2 regions of the Rhodoferax sp. P1_F3 genome follow, and region 1 is predicted to be linked to the other one. Evidence: predicted binding sites of a transcription regulator. Region 1 holds the regulator's gene; the other holds the start of a gene.

Region 1 (11,636 bases):
AACACCCAAGACCCCTACCGCGTGTGGCTGTCCGAGATCATGCTGCAGCAAACGCAGGTGGTCACGGTCGTCGGCTACTTCGCCAAATTTCTGGAGCGCTGCCCCACGGTGGCCGACCTGGCCGCTGCCAGCAGCGACGAGGTCATGGGCCTATGGAGCGGGCTGGGCTACTACAGCCGCGCGCGCAATCTGCACCGCTGCGCGCAGCTGGTGGTGGAGTTGCACGGCGGCCAGTTCCCGCGCGACGCGGCCACGCTGACGACCTTGCCCGGCATAGGCCGATCGACCGCTGCGGCCATTGCCTCGCTGTGCTTTGGGGAGCGCGTGGCGATTCTGGATGCGAACGTGAAGCGTGTGGTGACCCGCGTGCTGGGCTTTGACGCCGACCTGGCATCTGCCGCCAACGAAAAGAAACTGTGGGATGCCGCCACCGACCTGTTGCCCGCTGCAAAGCAGGCTGCGACCGACATGCCGCGCTACACCCAAGGCATGATGGATTTGGGCGCTACCGTGTGCAGTCCGAAGAAGCCCAACTGCCTGCTCTGCCCCGTGCTGAGCCACTGCGTGGCCGCGAAACAGGGCGACGCCGAGCGCTACCCGGTGCGCACCCGCAAGCTCAAGCGCAGCAGCCAAAGCTTGTGGCTGCTGTGGGCGCAGCGTGCCGATGGTGCGGTGTGGCTGGCCAAGCGGCCTACGCCTGGTGTGTGGGCAGGCCTGCAGTGTTTCCCCCTGTTTGACAGCGAAGACGCCTTGCGTGCGGCCCTGCCAGCGCAGACGGCCCAAGGCCTGCAGATGCTGCCGGTTTTCACCCACGTGCTCACGCACAAAGATCTTTTTATGCACGCAGCCCGCGTGGACATTGCGCAAGCAGCTATGGATTTAGGAGTGGGCGCCTGGTTTTTGCGAGCCGAATGGGCTGCAGCGGGCTTGCCTGCGCCGGTGCGCAAGCTGCTGGAGAGACCTGCCTAGACGTGCTTAAAGCGCGTCCATCTCGCGGTGCCGCTTGAGCGTGCTCCAGCTGCTGCCAAAGCGTTTGGCCAGCTGCTCCACCAGGTACACAGACCGGTGCTGCCCGCCCGTGCAGCCTATGGCCACGGTCACGTAGCTGCGGTGGTCGCGCACCAGGGCGTCCAGCCAGCTTTCCAGAAACTGGCTGATGTGGTTCAGCATCAGGTCCACATCGGCCTGTGCTTTCAGGAAGTCGATCACCGGCTGGTCGCGCCCGGTCAGGTGCTTCAGCTCGGGGTCGTAGTGCGGGTTGGGCAGCATGCGCACGTCGAACATGTAGTCTGCATCCGTCGGCACACCGCGCTTGAAGGCAAACGACTCAAACACCAGCGTGAGTTGCCCGCCGGGTGAGGCGATCAGTTCTTTGACATAGCCCTGCAACTGAGACGGGCGGATGATGCTGGAGTCAATCACATGGGCCTGCTCTCGCAGGTCGGCCAGCAGCTCGCGCTCCAGCTCGATCGCATCGACCAGCGCGCGGCGCTCGTCCCCGGCCGCTTCCACCTTGGAGAGTGGGTGCTTGCGCCGTGTCTCGGAATAGCGGCGCACCAGTGTGTCGGTGGTGGCGTCCAGAAACAGCGACTTCACCTCCACGCCCAGCTGGCGCAGGCCCTGCAGCTGCTGCGGCACCAGGGGCAGGGATGTAGCGCTGCGCACATCCATGGCAATGGCCACACGCTGGGCCTGGTGCTTTTGCTCCAGCTCTACAAACGGCAGCAGCAGCTCGGGTGGCAGGTTGTCTACGCAGTAAAAGCCTGCGTCTTCCAGCGCATTCAGCGCCACCGATTTCCCGGAGCCGGACATGCCGGTGATCAGCACAATCTCCATCACGGCCCCGCTTGCAGCATTTCCTTGGCGTGGGCCAGGGTGGTGCTGGAGAGTTTTTCGCCGCCCAGCATGCGGGCAATCTCGCCCACGCGCTGTTCGCTGTGCACGGCAGCCACGGTGCTGAGTGTGGCCTTGCCCTGCAGGGTTTTGGAGACCACCAGGTGGTGGTCCGCGCAGGCGGCCACCTGGGGCAGATGGGTCACAGCCAATACCTGGCGGTCGGTGCCCAGCTGCTGCATGAGCCGGCCCACGGTCTCGGCCACGGCGCCGCCCACACCGGAATCCACCTCGTCAAAAATCAGCGTTTGCGCGGTGCCCAGCTGGCTGGTGGTGACCGCAATGGCCAGCGCCATGCGCGACAGCTCGCCGCCGGATGCCACCTTGCCCACGGGGCGCGGCGTGCTGCCGGCGTGGCCTGCAGCCAAAAATTGCACGTCTTCCAGCCCGCTCTGCTGCGGCTGGGCCAGCGGCTCCAGTGCCACCTGAAACTGCCCGCCCTGCATGCCCAGGCCTTGCATGGCCTGGGTGATGCTTTGGGCCAGCGACGGTGCGGCCTTGGTGCGCTGTTTGGAAATGCTCTTGGCCTCGGCCAGGTAGGCGGCTTTTGCTTTGCGTTCGGCGGCTTGCAGGCCTTCCAGGTCGGCGGCGGCGTCCAGCGCGGCCAACTCGGTTTTCCACGCGGCCAGCACGTCCACCAGTTCTTCGGGCGGGCGCTTGTAGCGGCGTGCCAGGCTCACCCAGAGCGACATGCGCTGGTCCAGCTCGGCCAGGCGGTCGGGGTCCAGCTCGGTGCGGCGGGCGTAGCTGCGGAGTGTGTGCACAGCGTCTTCCACCTGCGCCAGGCTGGAGGTCAGCGCCTCCATGGGGTCTTTGAATTCGGCCTCCAGGTGGGCCTGGGCCTGCAGCAATTGCAGTGCGGCGTGCAGCGGGCGCAGGGCGCTGGTTTCGTCGTCTTCCAGCAGGTTCACGGCGCCTTCGGCCGCGTCCAGCAAGGCCTGGCCGTTGGACAGGCGGCTGTGGCTGGTGTTGAGCTCGTCCCACTCGTGGGGCTGGGGCGCCAGCTTGTCCACCTCGCCAATTTGCCAGGCCAGGCGCTCTCGCTCGCGCTGCAAAGAGTCTTGTGCTTCGGTGGCCTGGGCCAGCGCAGCTTGGGTCTGGCGCCAGGCGGCCCACAGCTGGGTCAGCGTGGCGGTGTTCACCTTGGCATAGGCGTCTAGCAGGCCACGCACGGCCTCGGGGCGGGTCAGGCTTTGCCAGGCGTGTTGGCCGTGGATGTCCAGCAGCTGTTCGCCAATGGCGCGCAGTTGCTGGGCTGTCGCCGGACTGCCGTTCACCCATGCGCGGCTTTTGCCTTGCGTGTCCACCGTGCGGCGCAGCAGCAGGGTGTCGCCGCCTTCAAAGCCGGCCTCATTTAGGATGGCCTGCACACCGGGGGCGGTGTCGAATTCGGCCGACACATCAGTGCGGGCAGCGCCCTCGCGGATCACGCCAGTGTCGGCGCGCGCGCCGGTCACCAGCTGCAGCGCGTCGATGAGGATGGACTTGCCCGCGCCGGTCTCGCCGGTCAGCACTGAAAAGCCGGACTCCAGGTCCAGCTCCAGTTCGCTGACGATCACAAAGTCACGCAGGACGATTCGCTTCAAGGCCATGGTTCAGGCCACTCCTTCATTCCAATGCATTTTCTGGCGCAGGGTGTCAAAGTAGGTCCAGCCCTTGGGGTGCAAGAAGCGCACCCGGTGCTCCGACAGCGTCACTTCAATGCGGTCGCCGTGCATCAGGCTGGCCAGGCTCTGCATGTCAAAGTTGGCACTGGCGTCCCGCCCTGCTACGATTTCGATAGCTATCCGCGCAGTGTTGGAGAGGACTATCGGCCTATTTGACAATGTATGGGGGGCAATCGGCACCATGACCCAGCCGGGGATGGCGGGGTGGAGCAACGGTCCGCCGGCCGACATGGAATAGGCCGTGGAGCCCGTGGGCGTGGCGATGATCAGGCCGTCCGCCCGCTGGTTGGATACAAAGTTGCCATCCACCTCCACGCGCAGTTCCACCATGCCGGAGGTGGCGCCGCGGTTCACCACCACGTCGTTCATGGCCAGCGCCGAGAACACGCAGTGCCCGTCGCGCATCACGCGGGCGTGCATCAGGCTGCGGTCGTCCAGCTCGTAGTGGCCGGCCAGCATGGGCAAGAGGGTGGTTTTGTACTGCTCGAAGCGGATGTCGGTGATGAAGCCCAGCCGCCCCTGGTTGATGCCGATCAGCGGCACCTTGTACTGCGCCAACTGGCGGCCTATGCCCAGCATGGTGCCGTCTCCGCCCACCACCAGCGCCAGGTCACAGCTGATGCCAATGCCAGCCACGTCCATGGTGGTGTAGCCGGTCAGCTCGGTGTTGGCGGCGGTGTTGGCCTCGATGACGATCTCGCAGCCCTGGTCCATCAGGAAATGGGCGATCTCGTCCAGCGACTCGCGCGATGAGGCGCCGACCGCGCGGCCCCCCGTGGATTGGTACTTGCCAATGAGCGCGACCTGTCGGAATTTGGACAACATCCGCAAATTAGACACTAAATAGATCACTAGAATGGACCGATGCTCGATGATCGTTCCAAGTTGTTGTTGAAAGCGCTGGTAGAGCGCTACATCGCCGATGGACAGCCCGTGGGCAGCCGCACCTTGTCCAAGGCCTCGGGCCTGGAACTCTCGCCCGCCACCATCCGCAACGTCATGTCGGACCTGGAAGAGCTGGGCCTCATCGTCAGCCCCCACACCTCCGCCGGGCGCATTCCTACCGCGCGCGGCTACCGCCTGTTTGTGGACACCATGCTCACCGTGCAACCCGGCCAGTTCCAGGCGCACAGCCTGGCGCCCGACCAGCCGCAGCGCGTGCTCTCCAACGCGGCCAACCTGCTGTCCAACCTGTCGCAGTTTGTGGGCGTGGTCATCTCACCGCGCCGCACCTCGGCGTTTCGGCACATCGAGTTTTTGCGCCTGTCCGAAAAGCGCCTGCTGGTCATCATCGTCTCGCCCGATGGCGACGTGCAAAACCGCGTCATCTACACCGAGGTGGACTACGCCCAAAGCCAGCTGGTGGAGGGCGCCAATTTCTTGAACACCCACTACGCCGGGCTGGAGATCGAAGAGGTGCGCAAGCGCCTGCAAAACGAGGTGGACAGCCTGCGCGGCGAGATTGCCACGCTGATGCAGGCCGCCGTGCACGCCAGCTCCGAGGCCATCAACGAATCGCAGGACGAGGTGGTGATTTCGGGTGAACGCAACCTGTTGTCTGTGTCCGACTTTTCCAGCGACATGGGCCACCTGCGCCGGGCGTTTGACCTGTTTGAGCAAAAAGCGCAACTCATGCGCCTGCTGGATGTGACCGGCCAGGCCGAAGGCGTGCGCATCTTCATTGGTGGCGAGAGCCAGGTAGTGCCGTTTGAAGACCTGTCCATCGTCAGCAGCCCGTATGAGGTGGATGGCAAGGTGGTAGGCACGCTGGGCGTCATCGGCCCCACCCGCATGGCCTACGACCGCATGATCCAGATCGTGGATATCACTTCCAAGCTAGTCAGCAACGCGCTCAGCCACCACAAATAGACCTGCGCGGCCCGGTACAATCCGCGGTTCGGTGGGGCCGTTAGCTCAGTTGGTTAGAGCAGAGGACTCATAATCCTTTGGTCGACAGTTCAAGTCTGTCACGGCCTACCATTCAATTCAAGGACTTAGCTTTGTAGCTAAGCCACTTACCGTTTAAGAACGTGACGGGAGCGTGACAATATCGCTCACGTTTTTCAGCACTTTTGAATACCATCAGCAATCTGCCCCACTCCAGTAGGCCCTACCCTGCTCTAAAAACTAGCAGGGTAGGGGCCTCAACTGAGGACTTTGGCAACTGCTTGGGCTCGGCTAAAGACGTTGAGTCTCAGGAATATTTGTCCTGCGTGGTATTTCACGGTATCTTGGGTCGTTCCAAGAATCCTGCTGATTTCCCAATTGGTCTTGCCTTCACACATCCATAACAGAACTTCTTTTTGCCGTGACGTCAATTCGGCAGTCAATGCGCTGTTTTCAATGCTTTTAGTAGATTCGGGAGATGCGATTTCCGACCCCCCGAAAACCCTTTGCGCTTCTGTGCCTACGGCAACCTTCTCGTACGGCAGCGAATCCCCCTGTTTTCGGCGAATTCTCATCTGTGTGCGTACCCGTGCCCGCACAACCGGTGCATCAATGGGTTTGGTCACAAAGTCGACCGCACCAGCTTCCAGCCCCATCACTTCCTGGGCGCTGGAATTCAATCCAGTAATGAAAATAATGGGAATATGCGCGGTGCGAGGATCCGCCTTCAATCGGGCACAGACTTCGTAACCGTCAAGATCATCCATTTGGATGTCAAGCAGTATGACGTCAGGCGTTGCATGGATCGCGAGCTCTATGCCTTTTGCGCCGTGAGTTGCGCAAAGGATTTCATATTCGTGGCCCAACACTTCAAACATGACTTCGATGCTGGCGGCATCGTCATCAATGACAAGAATTTTCAACTGATGGCTGTCCGCAGGTGCTGCGCCCAGGAATTGCGCAGTTCCATTCATTGCACTTTCAGACGATTCCAACATGCTGGGCTTTTTATGTGTCAACAACGCGCTGTACACGGGACTCCGTGCATCAGCCCCGGAGGGCCAAATCTGCGATGCGGAATTCTCATTCAATTGGTGCGTTTTACCTAACGAGAGCTATAAAATTTAATTACAAAATGTATCAATTCTTGTTTTGATCACAATTTGGGGGTAATAGCGATCAGCTGCGTACGAGCGGTAGCAGTCAGGTGGTCAACCAGTTGGACCAAGCATTGCTGGGCAGCTCGAAAATCGAGGCGCTCCAGATTCTCAAGAACCAGCTCCAGCATGGGAGCCCATTCCGTGCCAACCAGCAATTTGATAAGGTCCTGTGTGAGTTTGCGGGAAGTGAGGCTGTGAGAAGCTATGGAATCGCGCAACGTAAGCGCCGCTGTAGAAGTGGCCCCATAGTCGATATGCGGTGTGGACTTGCTGCTCGCCACGGTTGCAATGCGGGGACCCATGAGCGATGCGGCAGTTGCCGAGGCTTGGGCCAATAGCGTCTCCAAGGCGCAGAGCCATTCGGCCGCGGTATCGAGCTGGCGGCTTTGAATCGCAGCTTCAAGCGTGCATACAGTGGTGTAGATGGTTGTGGATTCGAGCGTGCCCGCCATCGCTTTGAGCGTGTGAATATACCGGGCTGCTGCCTCAAATCTTCCAGTGTTGACAAACTCCCGCAAGTCGGATGCAGCATGTGCGAATGTGCGGTCGAAATTGATGATCAGTTTTCGCAGCAACCCTCTGTTGCCATTGATGCGGAGCAGCGCCGACGCAACATGGAATGGCGGTAGCTGCTCGGGCAAATCATCTTGGTACTGCCCGTTCCGGGACTCGTCATGCCGCAGCATGGTTGGCATGCGATCCAAAGAAGAGAAATGTGGTTTTATCCAGTGTTCCAGCGTATTTCGAAAGATGGTGGGATCAATTGGCTTGGTGATCAGATCGTTGATGCCGACTTGCAGGCAGCGATTTTGCTCGTCATCCAAGACCCCTGCCGTGATGGCAATGATGGGTATATGAAAGCCGCCTTCCGTGACGCGAATTTGCCTGCTTGCCTCCAGTCCGTCCATGACAGGCATCTGAAGGTCCAACAATACGGCGCTATAACGCCCGGGGTTGGCCATGAAGCTGGTGACGGCCTGTTGGCCATCTTCGGTGACGTCGGCCATGATTCCCAGCACATCCAGCAATCCGACGAGAACCTGCCGATTGATGGCATTGTCGTCCGCCAGCAGTACGCGAGAGCCAGCAAGTGATCCACGCGTATCAGTGGGTGTGATCCCATTGTCTGGTGATTTCGCGTGTGCAGCTTCGGGCAGTGCCAGACGGATGGTAAAGCGGAAAATACTTCCCATACCGAACGTGCTTTCGACCTGGATGGCAGACCCCATCAAATGGACCAATCGCTGGCTGATGGCAAGCCCCAGACCTGTCCCGCCGTACCGGCGGGCAGTTGAGGTGTCCGCCTGGGTAAAAGGCTGAAACAAGCGGTTCAAATGTTCGGGACTCAAACCGATTCCTGTGTCCTGCACTGAGCACAGCAAATCAATACTCTGTTGTTGACGGTCGGCAACTTGAATAGAGACTGCCACTTCACCATGTTCGGTAAATGTAATAGCGTTGTTAACCAAGTTAAGAAACACTTGCCCAAGGCGCAGGGGATCACCGATCAAATGAGTGGGAACATCGGAAGCGATCTCCATGCGAAGAAGTACATGTTTTTCTGAGGCGCGCAGGGCTACAACATTGGCCACATTGTCGAGCACCCCTGCAAGTTGAAAATCCACTCGCTCAATAGCTAGTTTGCCGGCCTCGATCTTGGAGAGGTCCAGCATGTCGTTGAGCACACCCAGAAGAATGTTGGCTGAGGACTGAATCTTGAGCAGATAGTCGCGCTGCTCGTCATGGACCACCTTGCGCAGAGCCAGATGCGTCAAGCCCAGTACCCCATTCATGGGCGTACGAATCTCGTGACTCGCGACCGCTAGAAATTCTGACTTTGCGCGATTGGCAGCCTCTGCCACACTCTTTGCTTTGTGCAATTCAGCCTCGGCGGCGCGTCGCTCGGTGATGTCTTCTATCAGCCATATAGCGCCCTTGGACAAATCGTGCCTGTCCAGGGCGCAACCCACCAATGCGACCAGAATAGTGCTGCCATCCTTGCGCCTATAAGTCTGTTCGCCGCGATAGGTATCTCCAGAAGGCAGCAACTGGCCGTAGGCCAAATCGGCAATGGCGAGATAAGCCTCCCTGTCCTGGTAAATGTCGCGTACAAAGGTGTTCTTCAGTTCGCCTGTGCCATAGCCCAACATGCGCTCCAGGGCCGGATTCGCAAACCGAACGATACGGCCTGCCGCCGTGGACGCAATCTTGGCAATACCGAGCGAGGCGTTATCAAAGATCAACTCCAGCTCCGCTATTGTCTGGTTGAGGTGACCCTTTTGGCGAAGCAATTCCGCCGTGCGCTGCGCCACCTGTTCTTCAAGCCTTTCCAAATGGTTCTTGAGCAACCCTTCTGCGCGCCGACGTTCGCCGTTTTCCTGTTGCAATTCAGCATATAGCGTTGCGTTCTCCAGGGATGTCGCAATTTGTGTGGCGAGGATCTGGAGCAACTCAGTGCGCTCAGCGGTAAAAACGCCAACTGCCAAATTGTTTTCCAGATAAAGCATACCGATCAGCTGAGATTGCTTCAATAAAGGAATGCACAGGAGCGACTTTGTTTGAGCGCGAATGATCTGAGGATCACTGTTGAAGCGATCGTCGGTGGATGCGTCGGCCAATACAACAGATCCACACGTATGTCTGACGTAGTTGACCACCATTAGACTAAGGTCTCCGCTGTTCTGCGGCGGTGTGGCTTGCAAGACTTGAATCGCGTCGCCTTGCGCTTTTGCCTGAATCAGTAAATCGTCACCAGTTTGTAAAAGCAGGCTTCCTTTTTGTGCGCCGGCGCTTTTAAGCAATATCAACATCAACGTTTCAAGCAAACGCTCAATCCGAATTTCGCCGGATACCGCCTGCGAAGCCTTGATCACGGTATCGAGATCCAAACGTTGCGCGGTGAGTTTCTCGTCTATGGCAAGGTCTCTGCGTTTGGTGGTGTTGGCGCGTAGCAGCAATTCCGCATGGACGTCTTCCAATTGCTGGACCTTCGTGCTTGCGCCCCATTGCGCATATCGATCACGCGATTCTTCGAGATAGGCTCGGGCGATGGTCCGTCTGCCCAGACCGAGATGGAACTTGCCCGCCAGTTCGTTGGCAAGCGCCTCGTCGTTGAGGTATTCGTGTACCTTGGCTCCCGCTATCGCCAAGTCGTAGAGGCCGGAGGCCTTCTCGTTCCTACCCAGCACACGACAGCGCTCCGCTTCCACTAACTGCAACTTGTGCAAGTAGTTCATTGGCCCATGCTGTGCCAACATCCGAAGTTTACGGATCAAGGGCTCAAGCGAATGCTGCGCCACAAGCTCAGCCTTAGACCACAAAGCAAGCCGTGTCAAACAGGTGAAATAGATGTGGTCCGCGCGCAAGTGAGCGCCCTGGGCGATCACCGCATGGACCTCTGCTGCCTCCTCGCAAATCAATGCCTGCCGATAGCGGGCAAACAGATAGTGCTCCATTGCCAGGCAAACATTGTAGAAATAAGCCCCCCTGATATTTCCGGAGCTGATTAAATGCCCCAACAAACCGTCAAAGCTGACGCCTTGCGGAATCAGGCGATGGTCCATGCAAACGCCGGACAAGGTGGACATGACCTTGAGCATGACAACGGCGTTGATCGCCACATGAGGCGCTCCAGCCTTGTTGCAGCGACGAATGGCTGCTTCCAGAAGAGGAATGCACTCCCTTACCGTGGCCCCTGACAGCGACGTTTTCATGGCATATCCCAGGTGCACCACGGCTGCCCAGAAAGTTTCTCCCGATGCATCAGCGAGCAAGCTCGCAGCACGCATTGAGTCCGTTGCCTGCCTGAGCGACTCTTGATTCGGTCGAATAAGGGCTGAGGTCAGGAAGGCAGTCCAAATCCGGATGGTTGGTGAGCTGCCCTTTGCCAATTTGAGCGCACAGTCACCCAACGCACAGCCCTTGGCCACGTCTCGCCCGCTGGCGCACAGCAAATATCCGTAGCCAGCAAAGGCAACACTCGCCGATCGCGACAAGCCGAAGCGACAGTTCAGCCACATTGCACTGTAGAAAATTAGCGGCAACAAGTGGGGCGCTGCAAACAAGGCGGCGGGGAACATCGCGACGAGGACCTCTGACGCAGCGGTCTTGGTGGGGTCACGCATGGCTGGGAGCTCCTGAAGCTCGGCCATTGTCTTGCTACCCAAGGCGCGACGCGCCTTGGTGCGCCAGTGGTGCGTGTCCGTGGGGGTGATATTCGCCAAGTCTGGAAAACTCACACCCCATTGGCCGAGTTCGGCCAGTCCGGCGCTCAGTCCTTCTGCAAAACGGCTTTGTCGGAAGTGGATTCGCAGCCTCAACAGGGTCACCTGCACGATCTCGTCAGGTGAAAGTGCATGCGCGCGCAATTCTTTGATCACGTCCATGGCGGATTCATTTTCAGCAAGCCCCCCCAGCATTTCCGCACGTTGAATTCCGGCTTGCCAAGCCCGCTCATGGTGCAACGTCCAAGCTCCGCTTCCCAGTACTTCAACAGCCATTGCCGCTTGCTCCAATCCGGCGTCGAAAGCCCTTGCCCCGCCTGCGCGGCGCGATGCGGCAAGATGGAGGTCTGCGAGTTCCAGTTGGTCTTTGCGGTCTGTGATGAGCCCTCGCCCTGCGTTCAGGTGTGTGAAGTAATCGAAGACCCGTTCTTCACGCTGCTCAACGGGGATGTTTGCAAGCAGCAACCGTCCAACCTTCAAATGAATAGCGTGGCGCTCGGCCTCGGGAAGACCTAGATAGGTGGCTTCTTGGACGCGATCATGTTGGAAGTTGTATTGCGTGGTGTGTTGTCCGGCATGCACGCTCAGCAAGCCGGCACCGATTGCGGGCTGCAAAGCGGCCTGTGCCGTGTATTCATCCATTTCTGCAACGGTCGCAAGTGTTTTCAGCTTGAACCGATTTCCGATACAGGCGGCCACAGCGAGCAAGTTTCGTGTGACTGGGGGAAGTCGTGCCAGTTCACTGCTGAATAGGTCGACCACATTGTCGGCAATGTTCAATGACGCGATCTGTGCGACGTCCCAAA
Region 2 (11,636 bases), on a different contig from region 1:
CGGCGGCCAGAAACTCTGCGGCGTTGCTGCCCGGTGCATTCAAGGGCGCCACCAGCACCAGGGGCGAGACACCAATCAGACTGATAGGTTGCAGGTCCTTGAGCGGGTCGTACGGCAGCTTGGGGTTCAGCAGCTTGGCAATCGTCATGTTGCCGTTGATCATCAGCCCGATGGTGTGGTCGTCCGTGGCCTTGGCCACGTAGTCGGCGGCGATGTTGCCAGCGGCCCCCACCTTGTTTTCCACAATCACCGGCTGGCCCAGTGCCTTGGACAGCGGGTCGGCAAAGGCACGTGCCGTCAGGTCGGGCGAGGAGCCGCCGGGAAAACCCACGATGATGCGCAGCGGCCGATTCGGCCATGGAGCGTCGGGTTCAGTGTTATTTTGGGCTATAGCCCCCGTGGATAGTGCGCAGGCAGCTACTAAAAGTGTAGCAATCTTGGCGGCGTTGCGTCGCATGAAAAAAGTCTCCAGTCGGAAAAATGCCCCCTGTGGCCGAAGCCGGCAGGGGGCATTGTCTACCAAGCGCGTGACACGGGGTGCCACGGCGTTGTGTTCAGGCGTATTCAGCCAGGGCAGTTTTCATTTTCTTCATGGCGGCCACCTCGATCTGGCGGATGCGCTCGGCGCTCACGCCGTATTCGGCAGCCAGGTCATGCAGTGTCATGCCACCAGAATTGTCGTCATTCACCTTGAGCCAGCGCTCTTCCACAATGCGGCGGCTGCGCTCGTCCAGGCTGTTCAGCGCGGTGGCAATGCCGTCGGTGGCCAGTACGTCACGCTGGCGTGCCTCAATCATGGCCACGGGCTCATGGTTGGTGTCAGTCAGGTAAGCAATCGGGCCAAACGCGTCTTCACCGTCGTCGGAAGGGCTGGGGTCCAGCAGCACATCACCGCCCGACAGCCGGGTTTCCATCTCGATGACTTCTTCGGGCTTGACGTTGAGCTCACGCGCCATGGCGTTGATTTGCTCAGGATTCATCGTGTCGCGGTGCGTGCCCAGATCGGCGGCCGCATCGTCGCTCTTGAAACGCTGCTTCATGGAGCGCAGGTTGAAGAACAGCTTGCGCTGGGCCTTGGTGGTGGCCACCTTGACCATGCGCCAGTTCTTCAGAATGTATTCGTGGATTTCGGCCTTGATCCAGTGCAGCGCGTAGCTCACCAGGCGCACACCTTGGTCGGGGTCAAAGCGCTTCACCGCCTTCATCAGGCCCACATTGCCTTCCTGGATCAGGTCGCCGTGAGGCAGACCGTAGCCCAGGTATTGGCGGGATACGGAGACCACCAAACGCAAGTGAGAGAGCACTAACTTACCGGCAGCTTCAAGGTCATTGTCATTCTTGAACTTGCGGGCGAACTCCTGCTCTCCTTCCAGCGTGAGCATGGGCAGGCGGTTGGCGGCGGAAATATAAGCGTCCAGGTTCCCCAGCGGCGGTACCAGCGACCACGGATTGGCCGTGGCCAGAGCGGTTTGGGGGGTAGCAAGCAAAGCGGACATTCAGAACCTCCTTGTGTTCATGACTCAAATATTAGCACTCTGTATGAGCGAGTGCTAATTGCTTGGTTCAATGTCCTGGATAGAAAAAGGATGTTTTTTTGTAAAGTTTGGGTGTTGCAGGCGCTTGCGCCGGTTCTAGATTCCGGCCCACACCTGTCGCACCAGCAAAAGGGCAATGGCCCACATGGTCAACCCAATCAGCCCATCCAGTATTTGCCAGGCTTTGGGTCGTGCAAACCAGGGCGCTAGCCAACGCGCCCCAAACCCAAGTAGACCGAACCAGAACAGGCTGGCAACGCTGGAGCCCGCGATAAACCAAGGCCGCAACGCTGCGGACTGCTGCGCGCCAATGCTGCCGACCAGCAATACGGTGTCCAGGTACACATGGGGATTGAGCAGCGTGAACGCCGCGGCCTGTGCCATGGCGCTAGCCAGGCTCAGTACCGCCCCTGTTTCCGTTGCGCGCAACTGGTTGGCTTGCCGCGCACGTCGCAGGGCTTGCCATCCATAGGTGGCCAAAAAAAGGGCTCCTGCCAGTGCCAATGCACGAGCAACGTCCGGGCGCTCGCCCAGTGCCTGCGCCATGCCCATCACCCCGACGGTGATGAGCAGGGCATCCGCCAAGGCACAAAACAGCACGACCGCTCCCACATGTTCACGGCGCAGACCTTGCCTGAGCACAAAGGCGTTTTGGGCGCCTATGGCCACGATGAGTCCCAGGCTCAGGCCCAGGCCTTGAATAAATACAGGCAGCACGTTTGTAAAGGTGTGGGGCAGATTTGTCATGCTGCAAGCTTGCCGTCACCCTGCAATGAAGGCAAACTATCTTTTCTTTATTTAATTAAGAATTTCTAACTTATGCTCGACTATGCCTCGTTGGCGGCGCTGGCCGCCGTGGTGCGCGAAGGCAGCTTTGAACGTGCTGCCCATGCCCTGCACGTCACGCCGTCAGCGGTTTCGCAGCGCATCCGCTTGCTGGAAGAGCGCGTGGGTTGCGCGCTGGTGGTGCGTGAGCAACCTTGTCGCGCCACAGAAACGGGGCGTCGGCTGTGCCAGCATGTGGACCGCGTACGTTTGCTGGAGCACGAGTTGCAAGGTGAACTGCCCGCACTGGAGCAAGAGGGCGGAGCGCGTGTGCCTTTGCCCATTGCCGTGAACGCCGACAGCCTCGCGACCTGGTTTGCCCCCGTGTTGACCGCCTTTGCGGCCGAAGCGCCTGTGCTCATGGAGGTCGCAGTCGATGACCAGGACCACACCGCTGAATGGATGCGTACGGGCGCGGTACTGGCCGCCGTCACGGGCACTGCACGCCCGTCTTCGGGGTGCAATGTGCGGTCGTTGGGCTCTATGCGGTATCTGGCCGCTGCAAGCCCGGCTTTCGTCGAGAGGTACTTTGCCACGGGAGTGGGTGCACAAAGTTTGTCGGTGGCCCCCAGTCTCTTGTTCAACGCCAAGGATGAGTTGCAGTCGCGTTGGGTGCAACGCCTGTGTCACCAACACGTAGAGTTGCCGCGGCACACCTTGCCGTCATCCCATGCCTTCGTCGCAGCGTCCGTTGCCGGTATGGGGTGGGGCCTGCATCCCGAGGCCTTGATCCAGGAGCACCTCAAGGACGGGACGCTGGTCGAACTGGTGCCCAACCACGCCATGGATGTTCCTTTGTATTGGCAGCAGGCCCGCGCGACGTCGTCGTTGCTCGACGGATTGACGCGCAAAGTTCTGGCAGCCGCGAATATGGCGCTATTGCAGCAGGGGTGAGAGGCAAGAAAAAAGGGCGAACCCAATGGATTCGCCCTTCATCCGCGGCCTTAGGCCGCGGCAGCTAGCGCCCTGGGCGCTTCTGCATAGTGGTCAAACTGCATCGAATAGCTGGCGCGCCCCGAGGTCAGGGCACGCAAGCTGCCGATGTAGCCAAACAGGTTCTGCAGCGGCACCATCGCATGGATCACCGCCGCATTGCCCAGCTGGTCTTGCTGGCGCACCAGGGCGCGTCTGCGGTTCAGGTCACCAATGCAGTCGCCCACGTAGTCCAGTGGCGTGGTGACCTGCACCGCCATCACCGGCTCCAGCATGACGGACTCCGCATCCCTTTGCGCTTGTGCAAAGGCCGCACTGCCCGCCAGCTCAAAAGCCAGTGTGGACGAGTCGCGGTCATGGAAACTGCCGTCTTCCAGAACCACCAGCACATCCATCACCGGGTAACCCGCCAGCACGCCTGCGCGCGCCGCACGTCGAACGCCGTCTTCCACGCTGGGAATGAACTCCCGGGGGATCGCTCCACCGGTCACTTCGTTCGCAAAGCGCAGACCGTCACCCCGTGGCAACGGTTCGATGCGCAGCGCCACTTCGGCAAACTGCCCAGGCCCACCGGACTGCTTCTTGTGCACATAGCGCACGCGGGCTTCCCGGGTCACCGTTTCACGCAGGGCAACTTGCGGTTGCCCTGTATGCACCGATACGCCAAAACGGCTGCGCAGCTTCTCCAGCGTGACTTCCAGCTGCAGCTCGCCCACGCCCGAAAGCAGGGTTTGCCCAGACTCGCTGTCCTGGCTCAGACGCAGGCTGGGGTCTTCGTCCACCAAGGTGTGCAGTCCCTTGGAAAAGCTGGCCTGGTCCTCGCGGGCCAGGGGCTCCACTGCCATCGTGATGACGGGCTCGGGTGCGTGAATCTCTTCCAGCACCAGCGGCTGTTCCGGATCACACAGGGTGTGGCCCGTTTTGCTGCCTTTGAGCCCGGCCACGGCCACAATGTCGCCGGCCATGGCGTGCGTCAGCTCCTCACGCTGGTTGGCGTGCATTTGCACCACGCGCGACAGGCGCTCCTTCTGGCCAGTGCTGCTGTTGAGCAGCATGCTGCCGGCCTGCGCCTGCCCGCGGTACACACGCAGGTAACTCAGCGCCCCATGCTCGTCATGGACCACCTTGAACACCAGCGCAGCAAAGCCGTCACCGTCACCCATCGCCTGCGCGCGGTCTTCTGGCGCAGGCAGGTAGTCCACCACGGCGTCCAGCAAAGTCTCAATGCCCTTGTTCTTCAACGCAGAGCCTGCAAAGACCGGCACAAATGCCTGCTTCAGGGTACCCAGGCGGATACACGCGCGCAGCTGTGCCTCCGACACGTCCTGACCGTTCAAATAGGCGGCCAATACCGTGTCGTCTTGCTCCACCGCGGTGTCTACCAAAGCGTCGTGCGCCGCCTGCGCGGCCAACACCATGTGCTCGGGGATGGCCCCGCGCGTCAGCTCGGGCTGGCCGTGTCCATTGCGCGGCCAACGCAGCGCTTGCATGCTGACCAGGTCAATCACACCCTCAAACTCGGCCTCCTGGCCCAAGGGCAGTTGCATGACCAAGGGCTTGGCGCCCAGCCGCTCCGCCATCATCGCCACGACCCGCGCAAAGTCCGCACCGGTGCGGTCCAGCTTATTGATCAAGGCGATGCGCGGCACACCGTATTGGTCTGCCAGGCGCCAGTTGGTTTCCGTTTGCGGCTCCACGCCAGCAACGCCGTCAAACACGACAACCGCACCGTCGAGCACCCGCAAAGAGCGGTTCACTTCGATGTTGAAGTCGATGTGTCCCGGTGTGTCGATCAGGTTGATCTGGTGCGCGCGCCACGCCACCGTAGTTGCCGCACTGTTGATGGTGATGCCGCGTGCACGTTCCTGCGGGTCGTAGTCCATCGTGGTGTTGCCCAGATGGACTTCACCGGTGCGGTGGATGGCACCCGTGACGTAGAGGATCCGTTCGCTGACGGTGGTTTTGCCGGCATCCACGTGCGCAATGATGCCGATGTTGCGAAGTTGTCGCTTGTTCATAGTCGTATTCCTAAAAGACAAAAACCCTGGTCGTTGTGTGTGCGAACCAGGGTTTTCTGGGGCGATTGCCTGGCAATCTGCCCATTGAGAAAACCCCAAACTAGGGGCTCAAGTCTTGCGCTGAGGCGGGGGCACCAATGGACGAGCGCAAGCCCACCATCCACTGGTGTGAATGAATTGTGGCGATCAGCTTGTCAAAGGTACGCATAGGAAATACTCGCAAAAAACAAAAAACCCCGCACAGAAAACTGCCGGGGTTTGAGGTTCAAAGACCGGCAAGACAAATAGCCTTGCCGACAGAGCGGTAAGGCTAGGTGAGGATCAAATCTTTGATAGAGAACATGGATGAATTATACGAAGGATCGGGATTTTTTGCTTGCGGGGCCTAGCGACGCTGAATGCTTTTGTAGACTCTACCTATGGACAATGCAGACGCAAGCAAGGAAAACTGGCCACAGGTTGGCACAGGGCTATGGACCCGCTGGTGGGGCTATCTCGTGCGCTGGCTGGTGTTTGGCATTGTCGTAGGCTTGTTTCAGCCGGTGCAAGAAGACCCCTCCCAGTACTGGGAGCTCAAGGCCATTCAGGTGGTACTCGGCATCTTGTTTGGCGTGGTTGCGGCCGTGGTTTTTACAGTCTGCGAAAACAAGTTCAACACCCCGCGTGTGAAGTGGAAGACTTGGCTGTTGGTCTTGCTGACCTGGCTGGTTGTCAAAGCCGGCTTTGTGACAGCAATAGCCTTGAGCTGAACAGGGTCAAGGCCGGCGAAAACTCACCTGCTGCCTGGACCAGTATTTGGACTGCAACTGGTCCAGCCGCACCTCTCCCCCTGTGGACGGGGCGTGCACGAAGCGACCTTCGCCCACGTAGATGCCTGCATGGGTGGCACGGCCACCCTCCATAAAGATGGCCAGATCGCCGGTGCGGATGGAGTCCGCCTGCACCGCCTGCCCCCAGCTCACAAGGGCAGCGACGGAGCGTGGGGCGAGTACACCACCCCTGTGTTTGTAGACGTACGCAATGAGGCCGCTGCAGTCGAATCCTCCCGCGGGCGTGTTGCCCCCGTAGCGGTACGGCGTGCCCACCAGTCCAATGGCCATGAGCGTGACCTCATTGGCCTGCTCTCCCGTGAGTCGCGAAGCAATGGTCACGGGAGGCTTCGTCTCAACCGTTTGCTGAGGTGCCGTGGAGCATCCTGTCAGCGCACACAAAGCCAGGGAGACCGAGAGCACTCCCGGTGCCCACGGGCGTGATGGTGCAGGTGGCGTTTGTAGGGCTTTGAAAAACATGAGGGGCAGATAGTGCAGCCGGCGCTGTTAGGCCTGCAGCCTCTTCTGCACTTCGCGCTTGCCCATCTTCATGACTGCGGCAATCTTCTGCAACTGTGCGGCGCGCGGCTTGGCTGCACCAGCTTCCCATTTGTGTACCGACAGGTAGGATACGTCCAGCACAGCCGCCATCTGGGCTTGGGTGATTCCCCACTTGGCGCGCAGGGCAGCCAAGCGGCTGGCACTGAAGCGGATGCCAGGCGCTGCAGCTGACGCGTCCGCTGCCGAGGTCGTACTGTCGTTGGATCGGGATGCTTTGACCGTGGCCTTGAGTGCCGAGGCCAAGGACTTGACCTGGCGTTTCAATGCGGCGATTTCCGAACGATGGGTTGTCGTCGCTTTGCGCAAGGCCAGCAGCTCATCCTTGAGCTCTTTGCGGGCCACACGGGCGATTTCAGACTTGAGGGAATTGATCAATGAGCTCATACAGAAGATGGTAGTCCTGAAACATTATTAAACGCCATCAAAAGAAAAGGCGGCAGTGGTGATGTACCACTGCCGCCCCTCTGTTTGAAACTGACCGGTTTATTTCTTTTTATTCACCGCGGCCTTGAAGGCTGCACCGGCGCTGAATTTTGGCACAGTGGCGGCGGCAATCTTCAGTGCTTCGCCGGTGCGTGGGTTTTTGCCCTTGCGTGCGGCGCGCTTGGTGGCCTTGAAGGTGCCAAAGCCAATCAGCTGCACGTCTTCTTTCTTGGCCACGGTCTTGGTGATGATTTGCACCAGCGCATCAATGGCGCGGCCTGCGGCGGCCTTGGACATGTCGGTCTCTTTGACCAGGGCTTCAATCAATCCAGCTTTGTTCAATCTAATACTCCAGAAAATAAAGGGGTGGGATAAATTCTGACACAAAGTGCAGGGTAGGCAGTTTTGCTACTCAGCTTTCCCGTTTGGCATAGCGTTGCGCCAGTACGGCACACACCATGAGTTGGATCTGGTGGAACAGCATGAGCGGCAGCAACATCACGCCCACGACGGGTGCGGCAAACAGCACCTTGGCCATGGGCACGCCGCTGGCCAAGCTTTTCTTGGAGCCGCAGAAGACGATGGTGATTTCATCCTCCTTGTTAAAGCCCAGTGCGCGGCTGGCCCAGGTGGTGACTGCCAGCGACAGGGCCAGCAAGATGCAGCACGCCACCACCAGACCTGCCAACACCGGCAGCGGTATCTGCTTCCACAGCCCCTCAATGACAGCGGCGCTGAACGCCGTGTAGACCACCAGCAGGATGGAGCCTTGGTCCACAAACTTCAGCCCTGCGGCGTGTCGCTTCACAAAACCACCTACCCAGGGTTGTAGCAGTTGCCCTGCCACAAAAGGTAGCATCAGTTGCAGCATGATTTTGAGGACCGCATCCAGCTCACTGGCACCCGACACGCCACCGGGTACCACCAGCCAGCCCACCAGCAATGGTGTGAAAAACACACCAATCAGGCTGGACGCGGATGCGCTGCACACCGCGGCCGACACATTGCCCCGCGCCATCGCCGTGAACGCGATGGCGGACTGCACCGTAGCTGGAAGAGCGCACAGAAACAGCATGCCTGTTGCCAGGTCGGGCGTGAGTGCCAGGTTGAATACCGGCTGCAACAGAAGCCCCAGGATGGGGAACATCGCAAATGTGCACAGCAGAACCAGCAAGTGCAACCGCCAGTGGCTCAGCCCCGCCACCACGGCAGCCCGCGAGAGTTTGGCACCGTGCAGAAAGAACAGTAATGCAATGGCTGCAGTGGTCAAAATCTCAAAGCCGTGAGCCACCGCGCCTTGCGCTGGCAACACGCTGGCAAGGGTGACTACGGCTAGCAGGGCCAGTGTGAAGTTGTCGGGAAGAAAGCGGGAGCGTGTCATGGTGGGGGCCCTGCATGGTACCCGTGCGCGGGCTTTACACAAGCTTCACCACCACGCGGCTTGAATTTTCGGGGGCGGACCGCCAATTGGCCGGGTAGAGCCCGCCAACTTTGTAAGGATCGCTTATGCAATACATACCCCTGGTTCAACGCGCACTGCGAGGAATGGTCATCGCGTTGTGCCTGGGCGCCGGCCTGGCCATGGCTCAGGCCGAGCCCACACTCAACGAGATCTATGCCACGGCCCAGGCCGGCAAGATCGACCAAGCCCAGGTGATGGTGCAGCAGGTGCTGGTGTCGCACCCTGGCAGCGCCAAAGCCTACTTTGTGCAGAGCGAGCTGTTTGCGCGCCAGGGCAACCGTGCCCGTGCCCAGCAGTCGCTTGCCAAGGCGGATCAGCTGGCCCCGGGCCTGCCCTTTGCCAAGCCCGAGGCCGTGCAGTCCCTGCGCGCACAACTTGCTTCGTCCTCTGCGTTGGCGGTAAATCCGGGGCAGAAATATGCCGTTATCCCTGCGGCCCAGCCAACGGCGTTTGCCAGCTGGGTGCTACCGGCGCTGCTGGCTAGCCTGGTGCTGGTGGCGGGGTACTTCGTTTTTCGCCGTCGCTCCCCGGTGGCGGCCCCCCAGCCTGCAGGCTATAGCTCGGGCTTGGATGGTCCCCAGCAGTTTGGCGGTGGCGCAGCTATGTCGCCCACCTACGGCCCTACGCCCTACGGACAGCCCGGTGGCAGCGGCTTGGGCGGAAAAATTCTGGGTGGCATGGCCACTGGTCTGGCCGTGGGCGCGGGCGTCATGGCGGCTGAGGCCATAGGCCGCAACCTGATGGGCGAACGCCATTCCACGCTATCGCCAGATAACCTGTCTGGCGACAGCTACCAGCCCATGGCTGGCAATGCCGATATGGGGGGCCAAGACTTTGGCGTAACCGATGGCAACGCCTGGGACGATGCTGGCTCTATGGACAGCGGCTCGAACGACTGGGACAACTAAGCACCCGCGGTCGGTTAGATTTGCAGCTTCTGCCTTCTTTGAGCCACGCATGCCCAAACCCACTGCCAACGCCTACCGCCCCAGCCTCTCCGTTCCCATTGTCAAGGTCTCCAGCCAAGTACTGACCGCACTGCTGTGTGTGGCGGTGCTGGTGTATGGGCTGTTGCCGGGCCTGCTGGCGGTATGCGTGGGCTTTCTGGCCACGGCGGGGCTGGCCCGGTGGCGCGGCGTAGGGCGCTTACGCCTCTCGCCCATCTGGGCGGCCGCGCTGGTCATCCTCATGCCCATCGTGGCCATCGGTTTTTTCATGGCCAACGCCAAAGGCATGGTGTTCGGTGCTGTCACCCAGTACCAGGCACTGCTGCGCCACCTGGCTGGCACCGTGCTCGAAATTCGGCAAAAGCTTCCGCCCGACCTGGCCAGCCACCTACCCGATGAACTGGTGGCCGCGCAAACCTGGCTGGCCAGCTACCTGCAGTCCCAGGCTCACGCACTCACCGGCATTGGCTCAGCCGGCTTGCATGGTGGCCTGCTGGTGTACGTGGGGCTGGTGATTGGTGCGCTCATTGTGGGCACGCCGTCTGCGGTGAGCTATGCGCCCCTGCGTTTGCAGATGCGCGAACGGGCCACACATTTCATGGAATCGTTCCGCCAAATCGTGATCGCGCAGTTCTGGATTGCTGCCTTCAACGCCGTGTGCACTGGCGTGTTCCTGATGGTGGCGCTGCCCCAGTTTGGCGTGAACATGCCTTATGCCAGCTCGCTGGTTGCGCTCACCTTTTTTGCCGGACTGATCCCCATCGTGGGCAACCTGCTGTGCAACAGCGTGCTGACGCTGGCCGGCGTATCCATCTCGCCCACCGTGGGGCTGGCCTGCCTGTTGTTTTTGGTGGCCATCCACAAGTTTGAATATTTCATCAACGCCAAGGTAGTGGGCAAGCGCACCGGCACCTCGGCCTGGGAACTGCTCACGGTGATGTTTGTGGGCGAGGCCATTTTTGGCGTGGCCGGATTGGTCTCTGCGCCGCTGTATTACGCCTATGCCAAGCGCGAATTGCAGGCGGACGCCCTGATTTAACTTGGGTAAAGAGTGTTTGGCGGTTTTTGTCCGAAAGTTGGCGACGAGAGACCTTTTGCGCCAGCGTTAAGAGGGCTACAGTGAGGGCGTTGCAACTCACTGGTGTCTTCAAATGTCCTCATCCACCAAGCCAAAATCTGCCCTCATCATCATCGATGTGCAAGAGTCCTTCGCCCAGATGCCCTTCTGGTCACAGGGCATTCATGCCCCGTTTCAGCAGGCCCTGCTGAAGCTGGACGCGGGTGCCCGCGCTGCCGATGTACCCGTGGTGCACATCTACCACGTGGGGCGCGCCGGTCCTTTCCTGCCTGAATCGGGTTTTGTCAAACCCTTGCCTTGGCTGCCAGGCAACCCCTCTGTGCGCTTTGACAAGCACACGCACAACGCGTTCACCGACACCGGTCTGGACCTGTGGCTGCGCCGTCAGGGCGTGACCAAGCTCATCATCAGCGGCATCCGCACCGAGCAGTGCTGCGAGACCACCACCCGCGTGGGCTCGGACCTGGGCTACGACGTGGACTTTGTGTCCGAAGCCACGCTGACTTTCCCCATGACGCATGCAGGCAGTGGTCGCACCTTCAGCGCCGAAGAAATCACCACCCGCACCGAGCTGGTCCTGGCGGACCGCTTTGCGCGCATCGTGGACGTGGATACTTGCCTGGCCGATCTGACCGCATAAAAGGAATTTCTATGCTGCAACTGCGTCCCAACTGTGAATGCTGCAATGTGGACCTGCCACCCGCAGCCACCAATGCCCGCATCTGCTCGTTTGAATGCACCTTTTGTGCAGACTGTGTAGACACCCGCCTGCTGGGCGTGTGCCCCAATTGCGGGGGTGGTTTTGTGCCCCGCCCGATTCGCCCTGCGGGGAAGCTGGCGAACAACCCTCCGTCCACTACGCGTGTATTCAAGCCCCAGGGATGCGTCACACCACCCCAGCCCACCCCGGTGATCGCATGAACGCCAGCTTGCCCATGCGGCCCAAAGACTTGGGGTTGGCCTTGCTGGTCATCCTGGTCTGGGGCGTGAACTTCGCGGTGATCAAGGTCGGCGTGGTGGGCATTCCACCGCTGCTGCTGGGGGC

Evidence for each region. The regulator HrcA, encoded in region 1, represses chaperone genes, less so after heat shock. The targets are predictions, from matches to a motif close to TTAGCACTCNNNNNNNNNGAGTGCTAA.
Region 2: a site for HrcA is predicted at 1,528-1,554, ahead of rpoH (RNA polymerase sigma factor RpoH). Genes of this name have one in related genera too.

What each region holds. Positions count from the first base shown of each region.
Region 1 covers NZ_JBFUBO010000001.1:289,944-301,579, reverse strand. Annotated here, with positions in the region: gene mutY (A/G-specific adenine glycosylase) at 1-969, shown strand, start outside; gene rapZ (RNase adapter RapZ) at 976-1,836, opposite strand; gene recN (DNA repair protein RecN) at 1,836-3,485, opposite strand; gene AC1DZ5_RS01470 (NAD kinase) at 3,489-4,385, opposite strand; gene hrcA (heat-inducible transcriptional repressor HrcA) at 4,425-5,429, shown strand; tRNA gene AC1DZ5_RS01460 (tRNA-Ile) at 5,464-5,540, shown strand; gene AC1DZ5_RS01455 (response regulator) at 5,705-6,445, opposite strand; gene AC1DZ5_RS01450 (AAA family ATPase) at 6,604-11,636, opposite strand, start outside.
Region 2 covers NZ_JBFUBO010000009.1:160,657-172,292, forward strand. Annotated here, with positions in the region: gene AC1DZ5_RS15935 (Bug family tripartite tricarboxylate transporter substrate binding protein) at 1-457, opposite strand, end outside; gene rpoH (RNA polymerase sigma factor RpoH) at 555-1,496, opposite strand; gene AC1DZ5_RS15945 (LysE/ArgO family amino acid transporter) at 1,632-2,282, opposite strand; gene AC1DZ5_RS15950 (LysR family transcriptional regulator ArgP) at 2,355-3,254, shown strand; gene fusA (elongation factor G) at 3,305-5,311, opposite strand; gene AC1DZ5_RS15960 (hypothetical protein) at 5,731-6,060, shown strand; gene AC1DZ5_RS15965 (C40 family peptidase) at 6,067-6,462, opposite strand; gene AC1DZ5_RS15970 (helix-turn-helix domain-containing protein) at 6,628-7,065, opposite strand; gene AC1DZ5_RS15975 (HU family DNA-binding protein) at 7,165-7,446, opposite strand; gene AC1DZ5_RS15980 (bile acid:sodium symporter family protein) at 7,517-8,485, opposite strand; gene AC1DZ5_RS15985 (tetratricopeptide repeat protein) at 8,611-9,474, shown strand; gene AC1DZ5_RS15990 (AI-2E family transporter) at 9,524-10,552, shown strand; gene AC1DZ5_RS15995 (isochorismatase family protein) at 10,665-11,231, shown strand; gene AC1DZ5_RS16000 (DUF1272 domain-containing protein) at 11,243-11,512, shown strand; gene AC1DZ5_RS16005 (EamA family transporter) at 11,527-11,636, shown strand, end outside.